DNA from 2 places in the Zhihengliuella flava genome. Region 2 is predicted to be linked to the other one. Evidence: riboswitches for the same ligand, from Rfam matches in the RefSeq annotation. Region 2 holds a riboswitch; the other holds the start of a gene.
The links. Region 2 has a riboswitch for S-adenosylmethionine ahead of IW252_RS06185 (hypothetical protein). Riboswitches for the same ligand answer to the same signal wherever they lie in the genome.
Positions count from the first base shown of each region.

Region 1: linked by a shared signal. The riboswitch ahead of IW252_RS07555 (hypothetical protein) and the one ahead of IW252_RS06185 (hypothetical protein) in region 2 are both predicted to bind S-adenosylmethionine.

Region 1 covers NZ_JADOTZ010000001.1:1,629,555-1,634,596, reverse strand. Annotated here, with positions in the region: gene IW252_RS07565 (DUF4011 domain-containing protein) at 1-1,733, shown strand, start outside; gene IW252_RS07560 (hypothetical protein) at 1,774-2,496, shown strand; SAM riboswitch class IV at 2,544-2,660, shown strand; gene IW252_RS07555 (hypothetical protein) at 2,690-3,301, shown strand; gene IW252_RS07550 (hypothetical protein) at 3,363-3,710, shown strand; gene IW252_RS07545 (hypothetical protein) at 3,870-4,205, shown strand; tRNA gene IW252_RS07540 (tRNA-Leu) at 4,353-4,436, opposite strand; gene IW252_RS07535 (FhaA domain-containing protein) at 4,680-5,042, shown strand, end outside.
Region 2 covers NZ_JADOTZ010000001.1:1,340,922-1,345,963, reverse strand. Annotated here, with positions in the region: gene IW252_RS06200 (dihydrolipoyl dehydrogenase family protein) at 1-818, opposite strand, end outside; gene IW252_RS06195 (DMT family transporter) at 987-1,361, shown strand; gene IW252_RS06190 (DMT family transporter) at 1,373-1,693, shown strand; gene IW252_RS06185 (hypothetical protein) at 1,701-2,156, opposite strand; SAM riboswitch class IV at 2,245-2,361, opposite strand; gene IW252_RS06180 (NUDIX hydrolase) at 2,414-2,899, shown strand; gene IW252_RS06175 (DNA-3-methyladenine glycosylase I) at 2,896-3,513, opposite strand; gene IW252_RS06170 (MFS transporter) at 3,818-5,042, shown strand, end outside.

The DNA.
Region 1 (5,042 bases), 290 kb from region 2:
CTCCGACGTCGTTCTTCGAGCGCGCGACCGAGGTCGACGAGGACGTGGAGCTCGACTCCGACGTGCAGGACTTCCAGTCGATCCTGGAGCTGGCGAAGTCGGCGGGCGCGTTCCAGAACCTCGGGCTGCGCTGGCACTACAGGTCGCGCCACGAGGCCCTGATCGCGTTCTCGAACTACCGCTTCTACGAGGGGAAGCTCATCACCTACCCATCGGCGCAGGAGGACGGCCCGGACGTCGGCGTCGAGTTCTTCCTGGCCGACGGCATGTATCGCCGAGGCGGCGGTGCGGACAACCCGCGCGAGGCGAAGGTCGTCGCCCAGCGGGTGATCCACCACTATCGGACCAGACCAGGGGCCTCGCTCGGCGTGGTCACGTTCTCCGTGGCGCAGGCCTCGGCCGTGACAGCGGCCGTCGACGAGCTCCGGGCGTCGCACCGCGACCTCGATGAGCACTTCGACACGAGCGACCGACTCGACGGCTTCTTCGTCCGCTCGCTCGAGTCGGTGCAGGGCGATGAGCGCGACGTGATCCTGTTCTCGGTCGGCTACGGCCCCGACGAGGCGGGGAAGGTCTCGACGAACTTCGGCGTGCTCAACAAGGAGAAGGGCTGGCGGCGACTGAACGTCGGCGTCACGCGGGCGAGACAGCGCATCGAGGTAGTCTCCTCGATGGAGGCGCACGACATCCCCGCCTCCCAGAACGAGAACGTCGAGGCCCTTCGGGCGTACCTGGACTTCGCGAAGCGCGGCATCGAGGTGCTCGGGACACAGTCCTCGGCGACGGGGCTCATGCCGGAATCGCCCTTCGAGGAGTCGGTGATCCGCACGATCGAGTCGTGGGGCTACAAGGTGGAGCCCCAGGTGGGCGCCGCGGGCTTCCGCATCGACCTCGCAGTTCGGCACCCCGCGAAGTCCGGCGTGTTCGCAATCGGGGTCGAGTGCGACGGGTACCAGTACCACTCGTCGCCCACCGCGCGCGACCGCGACCGCCTGCGCGATCAGGTGCTCGAAGGGCTGGGCTGGACCCTGCACCGGATCTGGGGCACGTCCTGGTACCGCGACAAGGCCTCGGAGGAGCAGCGCCTCCGGGCCGCAATCGAGGACGCCATCGCCGGCAGGACCTCGGCGATGAGGCGGAGCCGTCCCGAGCTCGTGCGCCCCGACGTCGAAACGGTGCCCGCGCAGTCGGAGGCGTCCCACGACTGGGTCGTGCGCTACAAGGAGGCGGCGGAGCAGGACCTTCCGCTCTGGGCCGACGCGGGCGAGCCCGGGAGTCACGTGTACCTGGTCGAGCCACTGCACAACCTCGCGAGGGCTGAAGGCCCAATCCACATGGCGCTGGTGTTCGAGCGGATCAGGGACTGGTGGCACATCGGCAGAATCTCCCAGAGGATGAAGGAGAACATCGACCTGGCGATCGAGATGGCCGATGTTGTGCGCGACGGCGACTTTATCGACGTCCCGGGCCGACCGGTCACGAAGGTCCGGAGCAACGGCAATCAACGCAAGCCGGAGCAGGTTCATGTCGACGAGTTCGCGAGGGCCGTCGAGCTCCTCGTCCAAGACGTCGGCGGGGCCTCCCGCTCGGAGGTCGCGGTGCAAATTGCGAGGCTCTACGGCTGGAACAGGAACGGCTCGATCCTCGATGCGCGCCTGAACCAGGCGATCGACCGAGCTGTCGAGAGTGGCCGGGTGGTGGACCAGGACGGCAGGCTCTCGACGGCACCCTGAGCTGCGAGAGGTCGGAGCGTGAGCAGAGCACCTGTGGCAGGTGCTCTTTCGTCGCGTCGAGCACCAGCAGCGCGGAAGGTGGCTCGACGCGGGTGCTGGCTTCGCCGGAGAAAAGATTGATCGCCTCCAGCACGGTGGCGCCGGGGGTGAGGGTCTCGAGGCGGTCGCCAGTCTCGGCGAAGCCGAGCACCGCCCTGATGGTGGCGGTCTCGACAAGGCCGTGCTCGATGATGCTGGGCGCGAAGTGCCTGGCGACGGCGTTGGTGGTAATGAGGCGGTAGCCGTCGTCAGTGCGCACCGGCGCCTGAGAGAAGCTCTGCTCGACGACCAGAGAGAGGAACACGCCGATGCCGTCGTCGAGCTCGAGTACCTGGGGGCGTCCGTAGCCCTCGAGGGCATCGACCAGCTTCGGCGGCCTCAGGAGGTTGTCGCGGATCTTCTCGATGCTGAGCACGGTGTCCATGTGCGGGTCCGCGATGGGCTTCCCGCCCATGCGCTTGCTGTGCGCGATCGCGTTCCGCAGCTTCGCATACTGGCGGAGCACGTCCTTCTGCCGCTGGAGCAGAGTGTCGGAGCCCGAGAGCAGCTCGTCGAACGGCACCCAATCGTCATGCCTCTCACGACGCCTCTACTGCCGACGCCTCTACTGCCGGGCGAGCTGATCCTCGATTTCGGAGAAGGCATTGAGGAACCTCTCGGCGTCGGTATCGGCCATGGCACAGCTCCTGATCGGTCGGCTCGGGAATCAGACGGTGATCCGTAGCCTAGTGGGCGGGCGGCGTCAGCGCCTTCAAGTATAGTCGTCACCACGTTCAAGAGTCGTGACGCAAAGTACCTGGCTGGTCACGCGACAACCCGAATCCATCGATTCCCGGGTGTCCCAGGGGAAGAACGGGCTCACGAGATCTCGTGATGCAAGATTCGATGGGGCTCTGCCCCGGAGAGGGGCATCCACCATGTCCGACATCAAGTACGTTAACCCCCGCCGCGACGGCTGGTGGGGCGAGCTCGACCTGAGCTACCACCGCATTCCGGTGACTACCCGGCATGAGTTGGAAGTCGAGCAGGCCGCGCTCGCGGTGCTGGCGGCCCATCCACCTGTCGGCTTCGCCGGTAACCTTGAGGGCGTCACGCTCACCGCTGCACAGCTCAAAGCACTGGTCGAGCGAGCCGTCGCGGATGCCGAGCAGAAAACGGAGCGCCAGCGTGAGGCGGACGCCGAGGAGCGGCGCAGGCTCGGCTGGATGAGGATCGAGGAGGCGCTCTCTGCGCCTGACGCCGATCAGGTGGTCGTAGAGGGCCGCTGGGCGGGGCACACACGATGCGAGGCGACCGCGTGGTGCTGGAACCTGTTCCAGTACGAGCCACACGGCTTCGTGCACCCCGGCTCGCAGGTGCGCCACGAGGCGATGCAGAAGCTGCAGGCCGGCGGACTGCCCGAAGTCTTCGGCTATCCCGAGCGCGCTCGGGAGCTCGTAGCCCGCGGACTGACGCCTCGCGAGTACCGGCGGCACAAAGAGGCTCTGGGCGCGAACACATTCACGGATGCCGACGTGAGGCACGGCTGACGGTGGATGTCGGTGGTCCGAGGGATACTCGGATCACCGCTCACCGAGCACGGAGGACCTCATGGAAGCACTGGCAATTATCGGCACCGGCATCTTGATCCTCATCGTCGCAAAGATGCTGCGCAAGAAGCCGCCGCCGCAGGTGCACGACGCCGGAAGGTCGTCGCAGCAGAGATCAGGCGCGAACCCAGACCCGAATTGGGAGGACCACGTCAACCACCATCACCCAGGCATCGGGCTGGAGCTCGCAGTTGGCATCGGGGCCGGCGCACTGATCAGCAGGAGCAGGGACGCCGGCGAAGAGGCTGAGCTGGGGTCGCTGGTCGAGGCGGATGAGTTTGAACATGAGAGGGGCTACTACGAGGACGCAGACCCTGGGTGGGAGGACTACGCCAATCATCACCACTGAGTCAGCACCGCGGAGCCAGCACGTCTGAACCGGTGCCGATACTCTCGACGCGATCCTCAAAGGTCCCTCCAAGCCGGAATTGCACCCCAGGAACCCGACCGACAGGACTGAACACATGAACTGCCACCACTGTCCTGAGGTACCACACTGTTCTTCTGAATGAACGTCGATTACGAGAACACACCGACTTTTCTCATCGATGCCTCCGTCTTCCCTGGGTCGAGCGGGAGCCCGGTGTTCCTCGTCCCAAGACCGTCTGCACCTGACAAGTACGGGAACATCACGATCGGCGGCCCCGCGAAGCCTCCGATGCTCCTAGGCATCGTCGCCGCCGTCCACCAACGACAAGTGCCGGTTATGCTTGCGTCGGCGGCTTCCGGGATTCCCGTGGTCAGCGATCTAATCGACTTGGGGATCGTCTACAAGGCAAGCGCCATCCATGACCTCGCCCGGCAGCTAATGGCAGAGGAGACGCGGTCAGCTCGCAGTGCGTGACGCTGTCCGCTCTATCCGCTTCCGCATCGCTTTCATCCAGGGTCCGGCCAACCGCCGTCCCGTCTTAGCACTTTTTCTAGCACTTCTGACAAAAACGGCCCCTGGCCTGAGATATAAAATCCCAGGTCAGGGGCCATTTCATTCGCGTGCGCGAGGGGGGACTTGAACCCCCACGATCTTGCGATCACTGGCACCTGAAGCCAGCGCGTCTGCCAATTCCGCCACTCGCGCATATGTAGTTGTCATCCGACGCGCCCGCGCCGAACAGCGAGAACTATCTTATCCATACTTTGGCACCCTCACCTAATCGGCACCGCCCCGCGTGAGGCGATTCACCCGCTGAGGGGAACCGGAAGCATTCCAAATTCGTTGCGATCTGAGGTGAGTCCGCCACGGGTCAGGACGCATCCAATCTTGGGCAAGTAGTATCGAAACGCAATCAGTCGGTTTGGAACGGTAGGAAGGAGCAACGCCATGGGTCTGGTCGACAACGTCGAACGGGGCCTGGAAAAGCTGGTCACCAGCGTCTTCCGCGGTTCCTCCAGCGCGGGCGTACAGCCCGTTGAGATTGCCAGCAAGGTCCGCAACCAGATGGACCGCGGCACGCTCACCGTCAGCGAGGGCCGCACCACCGCGCCCAATCATTTCACCGTGCGCCTCGCGGCAGCGGACTTTGAGAAGATTCAAGAATTCGGCACGGCCTTGGCCGAAGAGCTGTGCGATGTGGCAATCGACCACGCCCGCAGCCAGCACTACACGCTCACGGGCAAGGTCGCGGTGACGTTCGAACAGGACGAGGCCGTCCGCGCCGGCGACTTGGCCGTACAGGCCAAGATT
Region 2 (5,042 bases):
AGCGCGGGGCGCCGCCCGGTGGCCACGAGCACCTCGTCCGCGGTGATCTCCTCGCCGCTGTCCAGCCGGGCCGTCACCGTGCCGTCCGCGGCGCGGTCGACCCGCGACGTCGTCGTTCCCGTGCGCACGTCCACTCCCTCGCCGGTCAGCCCGGCGGCCACGCGCTCGCCCGCGAACGATTCCTCCCGCTCCACCAGGCCACCGCGGGCCAGCAGCGTGACGTGAGAGCCGAGGGAGGCCCACGCGAAGGCCAGTTCACAGCCGGCCACGCCGCCGCCGATCACGATCAGGCGCGGCGGCACCGTGTCCGCCGACGTCGCCTCCCGGGTACCCCACGGGGCCGCCTCAGCCAGCCCGGCGATGGGCGGCAGGACGGGAACGGAGCCGGTGGCCAGCGCCACGGCGTGCGCCGTCAGGGTGTCCGTGCCCACCTGCACCCGGCCCCGCCCGGAGAGCCGGGCGTGCCCCCGCAGTAGCGTGATGCCTGCCGAGTCCACCCAGTCCGCCTGCCCGGAGTCGTCCCACCCGCTGGTGAAGGAGGTGCGCCGGCTCAGCACGGCGTCGGCATCGAGCTCCCCGGTGATGGCCGCGCGGGCACCACCGACCCGCCAGGCCGCGCGCACGGCATGGCCGGAGCGGAGCAGGGCCTTAGAGGGCATGCAGGCCCAGTAGGAACACTCCCCGCCCACCAGATCGGATTCGACGAGCGCCACGCGGGCGCCTCCTCGGGTGGCGTAATCGGCGATGTTCTCACCGACGGCGCCGCCGCCGATCACGATCAGGTCGAAGTCAGGTTCGTGCTGCGAGGTGGGGGTCATGCCGCCTCCTTTCGCGTTCATCCTGCTGAGGGCCGGTGGCTGAGTCGGTGGAGCGGGGCGTGGGCCCAGACTAGCGCAGCCGGCCGCCGGGGCAACGGGATGATGACCTCGCCCTCGTCCCTGCCCCATCGCCCTCGCGCGCTGGGCGCGGGCGATTAGACTGGTGCGGTGCTGAAATGGGTGCTGCTCGCCACCGCGGTGGCGGCCGAGGTCACCGCCACGCTCTGCCTGAAGGCGGCGCTCGACCAGCCGCTCTTCTACGCGGTGGTGGCGGCCGGCTATGCGGCCGCGTTTGGCCTGCTGGGCCGGGTTCTGCGCGCCGGCATGCCGCTCGGCGTGGCCTACGGGATCTGGAGTGCGGCCGGGGTGGTCCTGACCGCTGTCGCTTCTTGGCTGATCTACGGCGAGCCCATCACCCCGCTCATGGCGTGCGGCTTCGCCCTGGTCATCGGCGGGGTGCTCCTCGTGGAAATCGGCCACCAGCGCTCCCTCCCGAACGCCGGCGTGCTGCCGTACGACGATCAGGGGGCGAGCACCCGATGACGATCAGCCTGATGGCCTGGGCGGTGCTGGCGATCGCCGTGCTCGCGGAGATCGGTGGCACCCTGTCCCTGCGCGCGGCCACGGGCGGTAGCCGGTGGTGGTACGCCTCGGTCGGTGCCTGCTACGTCACCGCCTTCACCTTGCTGAGTGTGGCGCTCGCCGAGGGCATGCCGCTCGGGATCGCCTATGGCGTGTGGGCCGCATCCGGGGTGGCGCTGACCGCCGTGCTCGGCCGCTTGATCTTCAAGGAGCCGCTCTCTCCCATGATGTTGCTCGGGATCGTGATGATCTGCGGCGGCGTCCTGCTCATCGAACAGGGCGCCGCCCACTAGACCCGGCTCACGCCAAGACGGTCGCGAGCGCGGCGTGGGGCGAGGAGCCGGCACGCACCTGAGCCAGCCACGGCGTCCACTCCTCGGCGCAGAGCCGGAAAGCGAGCGGCCCGTGATTGGCCGCGGGCCAGCGTTCAAACAAGTGACGGTGCCGGCCTGGGGCGAGCTGACCGTGTTCGAACGCCTCCGCGATGACCTGGGCCAGCACATAGAACTGCAGCGGCGTGAAACCTGCCGCGCTGAGCTGCCGAGCGTTGCGCGCCCAGCTGGAGGGCACAGCACGCCCGCTCGTCGGGTCCACGCCCCGTGCGGTGGGCGTCGCGGCGCCGCAGTTCTGCGGCGACGGTGGATGCGCGCTGAAGTAGCGCACCCATAAGGGGCGCTCGGACTCCGCGATCTCTCCCCACTCGGGGCGCGCAGCGAGCGCGAGGCGTGGATCGGCGTCGGCCAAGAGGACGGTCATGGGGTGTTCCTTTCCGCAGCCCAGAACCGGCCCCCCGGGCGCAGCGCCTCTGGGGCGCGTGGCGCGCAGGAGCGCGTTTTTCTGGACGAACATCGACTTGCCCGCGGGACGTTCCGCGCGGGCCGGTTCTTCCCCTGGGGCACCCCACTCGATGGAGAGGGTTGCCGCACAGCCGGCCAGGTACCGACAGCTGTGACTCGTGAACCTGCCCCCAGATTAGCACTGCCCCCGGCGCGCCAGCTCGATAGGGTGGGCGGGTGCCTATCCCAGACTTCATCGTGAACCTCCGCCGCAGCATTGGACACGCACCGCTGTGGCTCTCCGGCGCGACCGCCGTGGTGCTCCGCGCCCCGGCCGCCCAGGGCGCCGCCGAGCAGGTCCTGCTGGTCCGCCGCGCGGACAACGGCCACTGGACGCCGATCACCGGCGTGGTGGATCCAGGGGAACACCCCGCGAGTACCGCCGTGCGGGAGACGCTGGAGGAGGCTGGCGTGGAGACCGAGGTGGAATCCTTGGCCTGGGTCAGTGTGTCGGCGCCGATGGTGCACGCCAACGGGGACCAGGCGCAGTATCTGGACCACACGTTCCGGTGCCGCTACGTAGGCGGCGAACCGCACCCGGCGGACGACGAATCCACGGCGGCCGCATTCTTTGCTCTCGACGACCTGCCGCCGATGACCGATCACATGCGCGAGCGCATCCGCACCGCCGTGGAACACACCGGGACGACCCGGCTCGACTAGGCCGCGCTAGCGGGCCAGACGCCGCTACTGCCGCGCCGGTGACTGTCCACCAAGTGCGTGTCCACGATGCCGATGGCCTCCATGAGCGCGAACATGGTGGTGGGCCCCACAAACTTGAAGCCGCGCTTCTTCAGCGCCTTCGCCAGTGCGACCGACTCGGCCGACGTCGTGGGAACGTCCGCCATCGTGCGCGGCGCAGGCGTGGACTCCGGCTGGAAGGACCACACGAACGCGCCCAAATCCCCGGCGTCGGGGTCCGCGCGGAGGTTCAGCGTGGCCTGCGCGTTGGCGATGGCCGCGAGAATCTTGGCCCGATTCCGGATGATTCCGGTGTCCTGCATGAGGCGCTCCACCTCGGCCTGGCCGAACGTGGCCACGGCCTCCGGGTCAAAGCCGGCGAAGGCCGCGCGGAATGCCTCCCGCTTACGCAGCACGGTGGCCCAGGACAGGCCGGATTGGAAGGCCTCGAGGGTCAGCCGTTCATACACGCCGGCCTCGTCCCGTACCGGCAGGCCCCACTCGCCGTCGTAATACTCACGCATGAGGGCATCGCTGGATGCCCACGCTGGCCGGGCGAGGCCGTCCTCGCCGATGATGACCCCCTGATCTGCCATGCCTACCCTCTCTCCGATGCTGGTGGTACCGCCCCGCGCCGGCGCGGCAGCGCTGTTTCTGTGCCGGTGCCGGCACGTGATGATGGCCGCAATTCTGCCGGATAGGGAATAGTCTGCACAGCATCCGGCGCTGTGGTGGTGGACAAGAACGCCGGTTTCTAGCCCTGTGAACAACCAGTGGATTGACCAAATCATGAGACATCAGCGCCCACTCTTGGCGTGGGTACGGTTCCATGGGAGAGAATAGGGCAGACGCCGTCGTCGTACTGATTTTTCAACTCCCCCTATGTATCGGGAAGGTTTGATGACCCAACACCAGGGCACGGCTGCGGCCGGTTCGACGCTCCTCGAGGGGCGTAAGCTCCTCTTCGCCGTGGTGGCGCTTGCCATGGGCGGTTTTGGCATCGGCACCACCGAGTTCACCATCATGGGGTTGCTGCAGGAGGGCGCCCTAGATCTGGGCGTGAGCCACGCAGAGATGGGCCTGCTCATTTCGGCCTACGCGCTCGGCGTGGTGGTCGGTGCGCCCATCCTCACCGCGCTAGGCGCCCGCGTGCCCAAGCGCACCATGGTGCTGGGGCTCATGGTCTTCTTCACGCTGGCCAACGCCTCCTCCTTCCTGGCCCCCACGTATGAGTCCATGTTGGTCACCCGCTTCCTCTCCGGGCTGCCCCATGGCGCGTACTTCGGGCTGGCCGCCATCCTCGCCGGCACCTTGGTGCCGCCCACCAAGCGCGGCATGGCGATCGCGTGGATCATGCTGGGGTTGGCCGTGGCCAACGTGGTCGGCGTGCCGGCCTTCACCTGGCTGGGCCAGGCGGTGGGCTGGCGGTCCATGTTCCTGGCCGTCGCCGTGATCGGCGTGCTGACGATCGTGTCCATCCTGGCCTTCGTGCCCTACGCCCCGGCCCACGCAGAGGCGAGTATCCGGCGGGAGCTCACGGCGCTGAAAAGCGCTTCGGTCTGGCTCGCACTCTTCACCGGAATCGTCGGTTTCGGCGGCTTCTTCGCCGTCTACTCCTACATCAGCCCCATCCTGACCGACGTCACGGGCCTGCCGATCGAGGTGGTCCCGCTGGTGCTGGGCCTTTATGGCCTCGGCATGGTGGTCGGCAACTTGGTGGGTGGCCGCCTGGCGGACTGGTCCGTGCTCGGCAGCATTTACATTTCCATGGTCTCTTTGATCATCACCATGGTGCTCTTCGGCCTGGTGTCCTCGGTGCCGTGGCTGACCCTGGTGTTCGTGTTCATTATGGGCGGCGTTGGATCCCTGCTGGCACCGGGGCTGCAGTCCCTCCTCATGGATTCGGCGCCGAAGGCCCAGTCCTTGGCCGCCTCGCTGAACCACTCGGCGCTGAACATCGCCAACGCCATTGGCGCGGCACTCGGCGGCGCCGTGATCTCCCTAGGCTGGGGCTACGAATCCACGGCCTACGTCGGGGCGCTCCTCGCCGTCGCCGGCCTGGTGCTCGCGCTGATCTCGGGGTTGTGGCATCGGCGTAAGGCGCGCCGCCGCGTCGCGGCGGAAT